DNA from 2 places in the Undibacterium sp. Xuan67W genome. Region 1 is predicted to be linked to the other one. Evidence: predicted binding sites of a transcription regulator. Region 1 holds the regulator's gene; the other holds the start of a gene.

Region 1 (7,229 bases):
GCTAAATAAGTCGGCAAAAAAACTCAGACACGACGCCCATCCTGATCAATCACTTTTTCCCCATCCTCTTTTATAAATTCGCCACGCTGCGGTGCGGATAAAATATCTAGAACCAGTTCGGATGGACGGCACAGTCTGGCTCCGGCAGGGGTGACGACGATGGGGCGATTGATCAATATCGGATGGCTGATCATGAAGTCGATCAGCTCATCATCAGACCATTTTCTGTCATCGAGTCGCAGCTCTTCATAGGGAGTCCCTTTTTTGCGCAATAGCTCACGTGGCGTCAGATTCATGCCGCTAATGAGCTCTGACAGTTTTTCCCGGCTAGGTGGATGTTGCAGATATTCAATGACGACAGGTTCTTCGCCGGTATTGCGAATCAGAGCTAAGGTGTTGCGTGATGTCCCGCACTTTGGATTGTGATAAATCGTGGTGGTCATAGTTGTCGAAAGTTCTTTGTGAATTTAAATAATTGGCTGCTATTGAATTCGTATGGCATCTTGATTGGCGGATGGATACAGCCAGCCAAACAATAAGGTGGCCGCCGCTGCACCTGCTATTTGCGCAAGGATAAATCCGCTGATGTCTACCGGGCGAATCCCGGCAAACGTGTTGCTAGCAGCGCGTGCGAGCGTCACGGCAGGATTGGCGAAAGAGGTGGATGATGTGAACCAATAGGCTGCTGTGATGTAGGCGGCAACAGCAAATGGCGTGAGATCGGGGCGATTGCGTGAGCAGCCAATAATGACGCCGATCAGGCCAAAGGTAGCGATAAATTCACTCCACCACTGTGCGATGCCGGTGCGAACATGCTCTGATGCAAAAAAAACTGGCTCCTCAAACATGCCATGCGCGGCTGCAACGCCAGCAAATGCACCGATTACCTGCGCGACAATATAGGGCGTTACGTACGACCAAGGCAGGTTTTTTTGCCAGGCTTCCGATAAGCTCACAACAGGATTAAAGTGCGCACCGGATATGCCTCCAAACATCAGGATAAGCGCGACCAGTCCGGCACCGGTCGCTATGGCATTGGCTAGTAAAGCCAGTGCCATATTGCCACCGGCGAGTCGCTCTGCCATGGTGCCAGAGCCGACTACGACTGCAAGTAAAAATGCTGTTCCCAGTCCTTCGGCAACCAGCCGTTTGGATAAATTCGGTAAATTCATGCTCATGCTGTCGCTTCCGTATCAGCGGCGGCTGTGCAAGCTGAGGTGCTTGAGCAGGGATTGCCGCCGCAGCAGTTTTCGGTCAAAAAACCCAACAAGGCATCCATTGTGGTGAAATTCGCTACATAGATCATGAAGCGGCCATCCTGAGTGACGCTGATCATATTCGCGTGAGTCAGCTCTTTTAAGTGAAAAGTGAGTGACGACGGCGCGATCCCCAGATTCTCGCTAATCTTGCTGGCGATCAGGCCATCAGGGCCACTTTGCACCAGGAGGCGAAAAATAGCGAGTCTGGAGTCTTGTGCGATTGCGGCAAGTGCGGCAACGGCTTGTTTGGTTTCCATACGCATCCTTTTAATTTAATAATTCTATATTAATTGAAATATCAAAGTAAACGGTTTTTTTACTCTCGGCGTTTCGTGAATCTTTTACCGCATCAATTTTTCACAATAGATTTTTATGTGATTCATCTCACAGTGACATAGAATATCTTTATGCAACTTGATATTCGTGCTCAAACATTATTGAAAGCCTTGGTAGAACGCTACATTGCTGATGGTCAGCCGGTAGGTTCACGTGCTTTGTCAAAAATTTCCGGACTAGAGTTATCACCAGCGACCATCCGTAATGTGATGGCAGATCTCGAAGAAATGGGTTTCGTCGCGAGCCCGCATACCTCGGCAGGACGTATTCCTACACCGCGGGGTTACCGTGTTTTTGTCGATAAGCTGCTGACGGTGCAAGAAATTGATGGTACCGCGCTGGAATCCCGGATGCAGGCGAATGTATTTGCCAATTCACCGCAAAAAATCATTTCGAATGCTGCCCAGGTTTTATCCTCGCTGTCGCACTTTGCCGGAGTTGTGATGACGCCGCGACATGAATCTACTTTTCAGCAAGTGGAGTTTTTGCGCTTGTCTGAAAAAAGGATTTTGCTGGTTGTGGTTGCGCCGAACGGCGAGGTACATAATCGCTTGTTGCTGACCGATGTTGACTACAATGCCTCGCAACTGGTGCAGGCAGCAAACTATCTGAATCAGAATTTTGGCGGCCTGAGTTTTGAAGATGCCCGGTTGCGTATCAACAGCGAATTACGTCAGTTGCAAAACGATATGACGCGCCTGATGCAGGCGGCTGTCGAGGCGGGTAGCGATGCGATGTCGGACCAGTCTGATGAAGTCGTGATCTCGGGTGAACGCAATTTGCTGAATGTGCAAGATCTGTCGAATAACATGACTTCCTTGCGTAAGCTGTTTGATATGTTTGAACAAAAAACTGGCCTGATGCAGTTGCTGGATGTATCGAGTAAGGCAACTGGCGTGCAGATTTTTATCGGCGGCGAATCGCAGTTGGTGCCGATGGATGAAATGAGTATTGTCACCGCGCCCTATGGCGTGAACGGTAAAATTGTAGGTACTCTGGGTGTAATCGGTCCGACACGCATGGCGTATGAGCGTGTCATACCGATTGTAGATATTACGGCGAAATTACTTTCTAATGCCTTAGGTTCTGTGAACAATTAACTTGTCGTGACGATGGCAGCGTGATTGTGATCAGACATTCAGTCAGTGAAGATACGTATGCATAACAAAGACATCTCTATTTTGATCGTTGATGACAACGAAGCGACGCGTGAAGTGTTACGTGTCATCCTGCGCAGCGAGGCTTATAACGTGATCGGTGAGGCGGCTGACGGCAGCACTGGTTTGGAGATGGCGGTCAAGTTAAAGCCAAAAATTATTTTGCTTGATGTGGTGATGCCTAAAATCAGCGGACTGGAAATTTTGCCAAAGATTAAAGAGGCGTTGCCAGATGTGAAGGTGCTGATGGTCACCGCAAATAAGGACCAAGATACGGTAAGTGAGGCGGTTAAGGCAGGCATCCATGGCTTCATTGTGAAACCGTTTAATGCACAGCGTGTGCTGGACACCGTCGCCAATGTGGTTGTAAAGTTAGGTAAATAATTGAAGTTTGAATTTAAGTAAATAAGTAAAAGCCGCCGCATTGCTTCCGGCGGCTTGACAGTCTTTTAGGTTATTTTTTTGCTGAAGCTGTCTTAATCATTCCTGCGCCAAGTTAAGCTAAATCAAACCAAATCAAGCGTCTTATGCTTTGCGCGCTTTGTGTTCGCAATTTACTTTTGTGCAGTTTCCATAAAGCGCCAGAGCATGCTCTGCAATAGTAAAGCCACGCTCCTGGGCGACCGCTTGCTGGCGTTTTTCAATTTGGTCATCAAAGAACTCTTCTACCAGACCGCAGTCTAAGCAGACCAGATGGTCATGGTGCGTACCTTCGTTCAGCTCAAAAATTGCTTTGCCAGTTTCAAAATGATTGCGATGTAGCAAGCCGGCTTGTTCAAACTGAGTCAGAACGCGATACACCGTTGCCAGTCCGACGTCCATATTTTCGTTGAGCAGGATTTTATAGACGTCTTCTGCTGTCAGATGACGAATCGAACTGTTTTGGAAAATTTCCAGAATTTTCAATCTTGGCAAAGTCGCCTTGAGGCCGCTGGATTTGAGGTCAGTAGTGGAATTCGTCATGTTTTCAGTAAAAAAAGATCTATCTGCTTTATGATATAGGGTTTAAAGCTTAACTCAAAGTAAATCACCACCAGATTTGTCGGCGATTTCTTCGAGCTTAAATATCTAGCTAAATTGAGCTAAGCAACGGCCTAGCCGTGAATAATTTGCAAACTGTACACTGTTGCACACACATTGAGGTTAACACTATGCGATTGTTGTTCCCTGAAGCATCCAAAGGCATGCCATTACGATTGACGGCGATGGCTTTTGCCTTGAGTTTGTCTGGTTGTGCCTTGTTTAATCCTATGGTTGAGGCACCTGCTGCGACAAAACTCACCGCGACAAAGGATGCGGCGGCGACTGGAGCGTCCGCTGCAGCATCGACCGATGCGCAGATTGTTGGCCGTACCGGTGTTTCTAAATTCCTTGGCTATATCTCGCCGTACCGCATCACCATTCAGCAAGGTAATTTTGTCTCTCAAGAAATGATGTCGCAACTCAAAGAGGGTATGACCCGTGAGCAAGTGCGCTTTTTGCTGGGCACGGCCTTATTGACAGATATGTTCCATGAAGATCGCTGGGATTATCCTTTCCGTCTGCAAAAGCCAAACGGGGATTTGATTACCAGCCGAGTTGCCGTGTTTTTTAAGAATAATACGGTGCAGCGTTTTGAAGGCGGTAATCTGCCGACAGAAAAAGACTACCTCGCCCACATTACGACCTCGGCTATTGGCGTCAGAGCGGAATCCTCTATCCTGACAACGGATAAAGATAAGAAAAAATAATCAGGATAACCAGCATGAGTGCATTGAAAATTGCGGTGGCCGGTGCTTCTGGCCGCATGGGTAAAATGTTGATAGAAGCGATCGCTGCCGCCGACGACACCGTATTGGTTGGTGCGATTGATGTTGCAGCATCGCCTGCGATCGGTACGGATGCCGCTGCGAGTATGGGTAAGCCAGCCGGTGTTTTGATCGAATCTGATTTATCCAGGGGCCTGGCTGATGCCGATTTTTTGATCGACTTTACCCGTCCTGAAGGCACGCTGACTCATCTTGCCTATTGTGCCGAAAATGGCATCAAGATGATCATTGGCACGACAGGTTTTGATGAAGAAGGCAAAGCCGCAATCGCTGCGGCAGCTCAAAAAACAGCTATTGTGTTTGCACCGAACATGAGTGTCGGCGTCAATGTGACCTTGAAATTGCTGGAAATGGCAGCAAAAAGTTTTGCTCAGGGCTATGACATCGAAATCATCGAGGCGCATCACCGCCATAAGGTCGATGCACCATCCGGTACCGCACTGAAAATGGGTGAAGTCATCGCTGATACGCTGGGTCGTGATCTGAACGAGGTCGGCGTATTCGCCCGTGAGGGTGTGACCGGTGAGCGCGATCCATCCTCGATCGGTTTTGCGACGATTCGTGGTGGTGATATTGTTGGCGACCATACGGTGATGTTTGCTGGCATCGGTGAGCGGGTAGAAATTAGTCACAAATCGTCAAGCCGTATTAATTATGCTCATGGTAGCTTGCGCGCAGCACGCTTTCTGGCAGACAAGCAGACAGGTTTATACGATATGTACGACGTGCTCGGACTGAATTAGGCGACATAGGCAAATCGCACTGGCGGCGTTTATTTTGTTGCCGGTGCGTGCGGGTGCGTTTTGCTGAAAAAGTTGGCAGTAGCCCCTGACAGCTCATCATGCATGTTTTGCCTCTTGTCTTTATCTGTCGAACTTAGTCATAGCATTCGGTCATCGTACTTAGCCATATGTTTGTTCGCTAGTTACACCCTCATCCCTCTTTTAGCTGAGATACAAGCAGAACCCTATGAATCCGACGATTTCCCATTACTGGGCGCAAGTGGATGAATTCAGTCACCTCATTGCCTATGTATTGCTGGCGATGTCTTTGTTCAGCTGGTTCATTTTGTTATACAAGTCCTGGTCGTTCTGGCGCATCCGCCGCGCTGCGGCGGCATTGTCCAATTTCTGGAAAGCGCCTGGTTTTGCCGATGCGCTGGCATTGTTGAGTCAGGCTGATCTTGAAGGAATTTATGCACCTCTCGCTAGAGCGTCGATAGAAGCGACAGCACCTGAAAACTTAAACGTTAACCTGAATGCCAGAGCCAGTCTTGATGACGTACTGACGAGGGTACTGCGACAACAGCTAAACATTGCAACTGTCAGATTGGAAGCAGGTTTAAGCGTGCTCGCCTCAATCGGTGCAACAGCCCCGTTTGTCGGTTTGCTAGGAACGGTCTGGGGTATCTATCATGCACTGACTACCGTTGCAGGCGCAGGCAGCGTGCAGATTGCCCAGGTCGCCGGTCCGGTAGGCGAGGCGCTGATCATGACGGCACTGGGTTTGCTGGTGGCGATTCCAGCGGTGCTGGCGTATAACGCGTTTAACCGCTTAAACCGGATTTGTCAGGCAGAGCTGGATGCGTTTGCCTATGACTTGCATGCGCACCTGACTAAGGCCTAATCGCGATGGCCTTCGGTAAATTCAGTCGTAATGATCTGACTTCAAAAACGCCGGTGGCCATGGCTGACATCAACGTCACACCGATGGTTGATGTAATGCTGGTGTTATTGGTGATCTTCATCATTACCGCGCCCTTGCTGACACAATCGATCAAGTTAGAGCTGCCCGCCGCCAAATCAACGGCCTCTCCGGATAAACCCGACACCATTAGTCTGTCGTTTGACGCGCGGGGGCAATTGTTTTGGGGCAAAGTACCGATCAATTTTCGTGATTTAAACCTTAAATTGGTAGAGGCCGCAAAAAAACAACCGCAGCCGGAGCTGCAATTGCGTGCCGATAAGGCAACACGTTACGACATCATCGCGCAGGTCATGGCGGCTGCGCAGGCGCAGGGCTTGGATAAAATCGGCTTTGTTACTGATCCGGCCTCCGCGACATCTCCGTCGCAGCCCAGATAAACCCGCAGCGCTGGCAAAAAATAGCGGGGCGCGCCATCCCGCCGTCAGTAGCACCTCTGAACCAGTTATAATCCAAGGTTCAAAAGATTCCTTCGCATTCAGAAAATATAGCCCGCCATGCAAGAAAAATTCAGCTCAGTATATAAACCAGCCGACGTCGAGCAATCGGCACAAACTCATTGGAAAAAAATAGACGCGTATAAAGCGGTTGAAAACGACCCACGCTTCCCAAAAGGAAAGTACTACGCTTGCTCCATGCTGCCTTACCCTTCGGGCAAGCTGCACATGGGCCACGTGCGTAATTACACCATCAATGACATGCTGGCGCGCCAATTGCGCATGAATGGTTATAACGTCCTGATGCCGATGGGCTGGGATGCCTTTGGCCTGCCGGCAGAAAACGCCGCGATCAAAAACAAGGTGCCGCCTGCCAAATGGACTTACGACAATATCGCCTACATGAAGACCCAGATGCAAGCCATGGGTCTGGCGATAGACTGGTCGCGCGAAGTCGCAACTTGCTCGCCTGAATATTACAAATGGAATCAATGGCTGTTCCTGAAAATGCTGGAAGCTGGCATTTGC
Region 2 (7,229 bases), on a different contig from region 1:
ACCGTAGCATTCACGGGCGACAAGGCAGAACTATGGGTCGGTACGCAAATGCCAGGCCTAGACGGTTTTGCTGCCTCAAAAACACTGGGTATTCCCCCGCAAAACGTCAAGGTTAATACCCAGATGGCTGGTGGTGGTTTTGGTCGCCGGGCCGTACCGACCAGCGACTTTGTTGTTGAGGCATGTACCGTCGCCAAAGCGGCAAAAACAGCAGGTCTCAACGCAGCGGTACGCACATTGTGGAGCCGTGAGGACGACGTAAAAGGTGGCTACTATCGCCCTATGCACGTACACCGTGCCCAGATTGGTTTCGACGCGAAAGGCCAGATTGCAGGCTGGGATCATGTGGTCGTCGGGCAATCGATTCTGGCTGGTACACCGTTCGAAGCAATGATGGTCAAAGATGGAATCGACGCCACCGCATTGGAAGGAATGAGAGAGCCGTATGAAATTCCTATGCGTCTGTCAGTTCATCATCCCAAAATCAACGTCCCAGTATTATGGTGGCGCAGCGTTGGCTCCACCCATACAGCATTCGTGATGGAGACTCTACTCGATGAGATCGCCACTGCCACCAAGCAAGATCCGGTCGCCTATCGTCTGAACCTGATAGGTAACAAGCATCCGCGTCATAAAGCGGCTTTGGAACTGGCTGTCGCGCAATCTGGCTATGGCAAAAAAACACTGGCGAAAGGTCATGCATGGGGTGTCGCGGTTCATGAGTCTTTTGAATCGGTAGTCGCGTATGTTGTCGAGGCATCGGTCAAAGATGGTACGCCGACGCTGCATACTGTAACAGCCGGCATCCATTGCAATCTGGCAGTCAATCCTAAGAGCATCGAAGCACAAGTTCAGGGCGGCGCACTCATGGGTTTATCGATGTGCATGCCAGGTGCGGCGATCACATTGAAAGACGGCGTAGTGGAGCAGAGTAATTTCGGTGACTTTGTCGTGCCACGCATTACCGAGATGCCCAAAGTCAGCGTTCATATCGTACCAAGCGCGGATGCGCCAACTGGTATGGGCGAACCAGGCGTACCGGCACTGGCACCGGCTTTTGCGAATGCCATCGCTAAGATCACTGGCAAACGCTTACGGGAATTGCCGTTTAAACTGGTTTAATCTGGGCTTACTTTTAGTGGAGATAGTTAACTGCAGTTAGCTATAACAAGCCAACTTGAAACTGGCTCGAATAAAAATGGGGCGGCAGTTGCCGCCCCATTTCACGTTTACAGCACTGCTTTAAATTTATTGCATATCCACAAAAAAATCCCGCCCGATACAAAGTACAGAGCGGAATTCTGCAAAAATGCGCTTACATTAACAAAGCACGTCTTTAGTATGTCACAACCAGGGATACACCACTAATCGTCGTATAAGCATTTAGCAGCAAGTAGTACGTACCTGCTGCCGGCGTGCTGACTGTGATGGTCTCTACGGTCGTCGCACCATCCGATTTTTGGGTGTAAGACGATGTCGTCGGTGCGGAACCCAGCTTTTCGTAAATATCAGCATCACCGGTACCGCCGGTAGTTTTGAATGTGACGCTGGTTTTACCTGCCGGAACAACGATTGTATAGACTTTGCTAGCACCGGCGGCGAGTGAAATACCTGTTACCGGCACTCCATTCGTCAATACATTCGATGGCGTTCCTGTCGTGTAGTTTGCGACAATCTGAACACCACTTGATGCCGCATAACCATTCAGCAATACATAGTAAGTACCTGCTGTTGGACTGGTTAAGGAAACGCTTTCAGTCGTAGAAGAACCATCTGATTTTTGCAAATAAGTCGTTGTTGTCGGTGCCGAATTTAACTGCACATACAAATCAACGTCACCTGTGCCGCCAGACGTCTTAAAGGTAGCGTTGGTAGACCCAGAAGGTACGACGAATGAGTAAGACTTCTGCTGACCTGATGTGAAGGAAAGTCCCGTTACTGGTACGCCGTTAGACAAGACTGTGGTCGTTGGCGGCACCACGACACCACAACCTCCGTGAACACCGACTGTGTTAAATGCCGTAGTGACATCAGCCACGGTATAGCCGCGATTTGCCGCTGCCTTCTCTACACCGCAAGCGCCTTGATCGAAGGTGCTATTTGCAGTCCAGTACAGGCGGTTTGCATCCGCCATAACTTCAAATGCTTTACGGGTATTCCAGCCCGAAGTTGTTGCCAGCAAGTAGAAGGCTTTGTTGAACACACCGCTGGTGTAATGCACATCGAGGCTGCTGGTGTAGTTCGCTGCATTATCGATAGAACCGCCATCCAGCGGTGGATTGTACATATAACGCAAGGCGCCACTGGCTTTGAAAATATCAACACCAACTTTAAAATCGTTAGTGCCTTTGACATAGTACTTGACTGCTTCACCGGCCATATCCGAGAACGCTTCGTTCATACCACCGGACATGCCAGAGTAAGTCAGATTCGAGTTCTGTTCTGTGAAGCCGTGGCTGACTTCGTGACCTGTCACGTCAAGCGATGTCAACGGGTAGAAGGTTGAGGCACCGTCACCGAAGTTCATCGAGCTACCATCCCAAAAGGCATTTTCATAAGCGGAACCGTAATGCACTTTCATGACCAGTTTTTGACTGATCGGGCGTACGCCCAGATAAGTCTGGTACATGTTGAAGACTTGATTACCGAAGTAATGCGCGTCATTCATAGGAGAATAGCCGCCGTTTACAGTTTTGACAGTATTGCGCGGGCAGGTAAAGCTGTGCAACGTGCCAGACCCGGACGTCGCGTTGTTCATGTTGTAGGTATCAACATTCGTGCTGCTCAACTTGCAGGTAGAGCCGCTGACCAACACGTCTAAATAACCATAACCAGCTGTGGTGCCGTATTCGTATTGTCCTGTTTTTGCGTTACCACCAGGACCTGTGCCGCTCAGAGTGTGAGTCAGGCCTTCCCATTTTTGTAAAACTGCACCGGTATTAGCGTCAATCACGTAGTGCGGCCGGCTAGGCTTGGCAGGATTGGAGGTATCCAGGAAAGACACTACGTAAATCAATTTAGCAACGTTATTTGCACCGAGTTGCACATGCAATTTTGCCTGCTCATTGTCCGTGGAATTAACACGAGACTGCGTCTTTGCCAGAGCCAGTGCTTGCGACGCTGAATACAAAGGATTGGCGCTAGGCAGATCGTTCGTCACATTCCTTAGCATCGCACCAGATAGCGTTGGCTGCGTAGCACCAGGCATCACATGCTCAACGATTGCCTCACCCCAGACAGGTACGCCCTGGTGAAACTGCTGGTAGCGTGTTACCACTTTACCGTTAGCATAAGTCTGGCTGCGAACTGCTTGCAATTCACTGGCAGATAGCCCAAGTAAATCTCTTGTCGCTACTGTGCCGCTTAAAGACTTGGCAGCTGAGAGCGTTGCGGCAGACGCTACGTATTTATCCAACTCAATACGTTCAGCAGCCATCGTATTGCAGGCACCTGCAACCAATACCGCCAACAATGTTGGGCGTAATATTTGTGTCAACTTCAAAGCTTGTTCCATATACTCTCCATTTTCAAATTGCCACAGGGATTGTGTCCCTGTGAGTATTAGTGAACGCGGTTAGCGTTGATATAAGTCAATCTAAAAAAACCAAGTGGATCAGAGTAAGGGCATTTGATCTGTATCCCAGCAAATACACTGAAAATTCACGCTGAACCAAGTCCAATTCTCCAGCCGATTCAACTCGCTATTGCCCAATAGCTGACACGCAGTTAATCAGACATTAAAAGGCTTGGAAATGCAGTCGTTGTAATTTTGCGATGTGAAAAATATTACATTTACGTCACCACAATAGAAAATTCTGATCCCATTACTATTTGCCACAATTACCACAATTAGTTATCAGTCTGGAAATATAAAAAAATGCCATTATGCTTATTTTTATAAACTAAGTTTTTACAAAAAGACAATGAACTATTTTAATATTGTGTACGATTGTCAAGATTTGACAATCAGGCTTTTTTACTCTGTCTGAATTACTATCAGCCACTCAATCCATGGACAAAACAATGGCATCGCTGAATTTCAAACTCGCAGATTCTCATGCGCACAGAAAAGAAACTCTGAGCATTAATAATGAATACATGACTTGGGTCGTAGCTGGAATTGAAGCCTCATTCGGCATACCGGTCGCAGACCTGCTCGGCATGTCCGTTCCTGAATATGGCGAAAGTGTGATCGATAAAGTATGCGGCGATACGCCACCGCGCGGTGCTTTCTATCTGGTGGAACTGGATGATGAATTGGCTGGCATGGTCGGCTTGCGCTACCTTAGCGCTGGTATCGCTGAAATTAAACGTTTATACATCCGCCCAGATTTTCGCGGCAAACACCTCGGAAAAGCTTTTTTATGCAGAATACTCAACGATGCTAAAGCATTCGGATATCAACGTGTCGTTCTTGATACCGCCCCTTTCATGCTATCCGCTCAGCATCTCTACAAAGCCATAGGATTTAATGACTGTGCCCCCTACGTAGGAACCGAAGTAGCGAGGTCCTTGCAGAACAACTGGCATTTTATGGAGATGGATTTGAACAAAATAACACTGAATCAAACCAGATCCGAGCAGTAACAAGAAGCTTATATTCATCCCCTCATTGTCGCTGCCTCACGTTTGATTGCATAATACTTCACCAATAAAAGTGTCGACAGGTGAGAGCTGGCGCAGATTTGGATAACAAAGACGACCGTCCTGGAATTCGGATGCCAAGATCTACATTCAAGAACCGGAGTTCTGCCAGTCGTCCATCAAATTGAAACAAAACCCTTACCGCCAAGCAGATACCAAGCTTTGCATGACCTCGCCGTAATTAAAACTCAAATGAACTCCGGACGCCAAATAATAGGCTAAGCAACTGATTATTAAAGTATTTTCAATAAAATCGACGAATCGGTCTTGAAATAGGCGTCCCTCGCCCATATAATTAGCACTCGTTGAGAGAGAGTGCTAACAACACTTCCCTCACTTAATAATTTGCGTGTAGCCATACTTGGTTTGCGACTTATGTCGCAGCCAAATTGCAAATAGAGCTACACATTATTTTGTAAAACCATTGCTATTCGTAGCTAATCAAAAGGAGTTTGTATGAACCTTCGTCCCCTGCACGATCGCATTATCGTCAAGCGTCTGGATCAAGAAACAAAAACTGCATCCGGTATCGTATTGCCTGACGCAGCTGCTGAAAAACCAGATCAAGGTGAAGTACTCGCTGTTGGTAACGGCAAAGTGCTGGAAAACGGCTCTGTACGCGCATTAGAAGTCAAAGTAGGCGACCGCGTCCTGTTTGGCAAATACTCTGGTCAAGCAGTCAAAGTTGACGGTAACGAAGTTCTGGTGATGCGTGAAGAAGACATCTTCGCGATCGTACAGAAGTAATCCCTACCCGCATCACAATCCCACTCAAGATTCTGGAGATTTAACATGGCAGCTAAACAAGTAATTTTCGGCGATGACGCACGCGCCAAGATCGTAAATGGCGTGAATATTCTCGCTAACGCAGTTAAAGTAACGTTAGGCCCTAAAGGTCGTAACGTAGTGTTGGAACGCTCTTTCGGCGCACCTACAGTCACTAAAGACGGTGTCTCAGTTGCTAAAGAAATCGAACTGAAAGACAAGCTGGAAAACATGGGCGCGCAGCTCGTAAAAGAAGTCGCTTCCCGCACTTCTGACAATGCTGGTGACGGCACAACGACAGCAACCGTTCTGGCGCAAGCCATTGTTCGCGAAGGTTTCAAATATGTAGCAGCTGGTTTCAACCCAACTGACCTGAAACGCGGTATCGACAAAGCAGTTACAGCCATTGTTGCTGAAATCAAAACTCTGTCCAAGCCAACAACAACCAACAAAGAAATCGCTCAAGTTGGTTCCATCTCTGCTAACTCCGATGCAAACATTGGCGACATCATTGCAAAAGCAATGGATAAAGTCGGCAAAGAAGGCGTGATCACTGTTGAAGACGGCAAATCCCTGGACAACGAACTCGACATCGTTGAAGGTATGCAGTTTGACCGTGGCTACCTGTCACCTTACTTCATCAACAATCCAGAAAAACAATCCGTTATCCTGGAAAACCCGTTCATCCTGTTGTTCGACAAAAAAATCTCGAACATCCGTGACCTGCTGCCAGTATTGGAACAAGTTGCAAAATCCGGTCGCCCACTGCTGATCATCGCTGAAGATGTAGACGGCGAAGCACTGGCAACTCTGGTTGTGAACAACATCCGTGGCATCCTGAAAACTGCAGCTGTTAAGGCTCCAGGCTTCGGTGACCGTCGCAAAGCCATGCTGGAAGACATCGCTATCCTGACCGGTGGTCAAGTGATTGCTGAAGAAGTTGGTCTGACACTGGAAAAAGCTACTCTGGCTGATCTGGGCCAAGCTAAACGTATCGAAATCGGTAAAGAAAACACGACCGTTATCGATGGCGCTGGCCAGGCTGTAGGTATCGAAGCACGCGTTAAACAAATCCGCGCGCAAATCGAAGAAGCAACTTCTGACTACGACCGTGAAAAACTGCAAGAACGCGTTGCCAAACTGGCAGGTGGTGTTGCTGTGATCAAGGTTGGTGCTGCAACTGAAGTTGAAATGAAAGAGAAAAAAGCACGCGTTGAAGATGCTCTGCATGCTACTCGTGCTGCGGTTGAAGAAGGCGTTGTTCCTGGCGGTGGCGTTGCTCTGTTGCGCGCACGTGAAGCAGCTGGCGTGATCAAAGGCGACAATGCGGATCAAGAAGCTGGTATCAAGTTAGTATTGAAAGCTATCGAAGCACCATTGCGTGAGATCGTTGCTAATGCCGGTGGCGAACCAAGCGTAGTGGTCAATGCGATCATCAACGGCAAAGGTAATTTCGGTTTCAATGCTGCCAACGATACATATGGCGACATGATCGAAATGGGTATTCTGGATCCAGCCAAAGTAACACGCTCTGCTTTGCAGAACGCAGCGTCTGTTGCTGGCCTGATCTTGACAACTGATGCTTTGGTTGCAGAACTGCCAGAAGACAAACCAGCCGGTGGCATGGGCGGTCATGACATGGGCGGTATGGGTGGAATGGGCGGCATGATGTAATTCCGCAAGGACTTACACGCTGAACACGCACGAAGATTGACACTGATTTAGTGCTGACTTATAGCTAAATCAGTTGCCAAGAAAAGCCTCACAATTCTGTTGTGAGGCTTTTTCGTTTTTAAGTTTTGATTTAAGTTTTGATTTAA

What was found. Region 1 encodes HrcA, which represses chaperone genes, less so after heat shock. Its sites were predicted from a motif close to TTAGCACTCNNNNNNNNNGAGTGCTAA; they were not measured.
Region 2: a site for HrcA is predicted at 4,940-4,966, ahead of groES (co-chaperone GroES). Genes of this name have one in related genera too.

What each region holds. Positions count from the first base shown of each region.
Region 1 is NZ_JBMPPN010000013.1:3,067-10,295, forward strand. Features, by position in the region: gene arsC (arsenate reductase (glutaredoxin)) at 24-443, opposite strand; gene ACO0LE_RS12680 (aquaporin) at 483-1,172, opposite strand; gene ACO0LE_RS12685 (ArsR/SmtB family transcription factor) at 1,175-1,516, opposite strand; gene hrcA (heat-inducible transcriptional repressor HrcA) at 1,667-2,695, shown strand; gene ACO0LE_RS12695 (response regulator) at 2,753-3,136, shown strand; gene fur (ferric iron uptake transcriptional regulator) at 3,278-3,715, opposite strand; gene ACO0LE_RS12705 (outer membrane protein assembly factor BamE) at 3,904-4,482, shown strand; gene dapB (4-hydroxy-tetrahydrodipicolinate reductase) at 4,497-5,303, shown strand; gene ACO0LE_RS12715 (MotA/TolQ/ExbB proton channel family protein) at 5,530-6,186, shown strand; gene ACO0LE_RS12720 (ExbD/TolR family protein) at 6,192-6,644, shown strand; gene leuS (leucine--tRNA ligase) at 6,762-7,229, shown strand, end outside.
Region 2 is NZ_JBMPPN010000005.1:150,339-157,567, forward strand. Features, by position in the region: gene ACO0LE_RS06585 (molybdopterin cofactor-binding domain-containing protein) at 1-1,122, shown strand, start outside; gene ACO0LE_RS06590 (M4 family metallopeptidase) at 1,337-3,514, opposite strand; gene ACO0LE_RS06595 (GNAT family N-acetyltransferase) at 4,012-4,587, shown strand; gene groES (co-chaperone GroES) at 5,101-5,391, shown strand; gene groL (chaperonin GroEL) at 5,437-7,083, shown strand.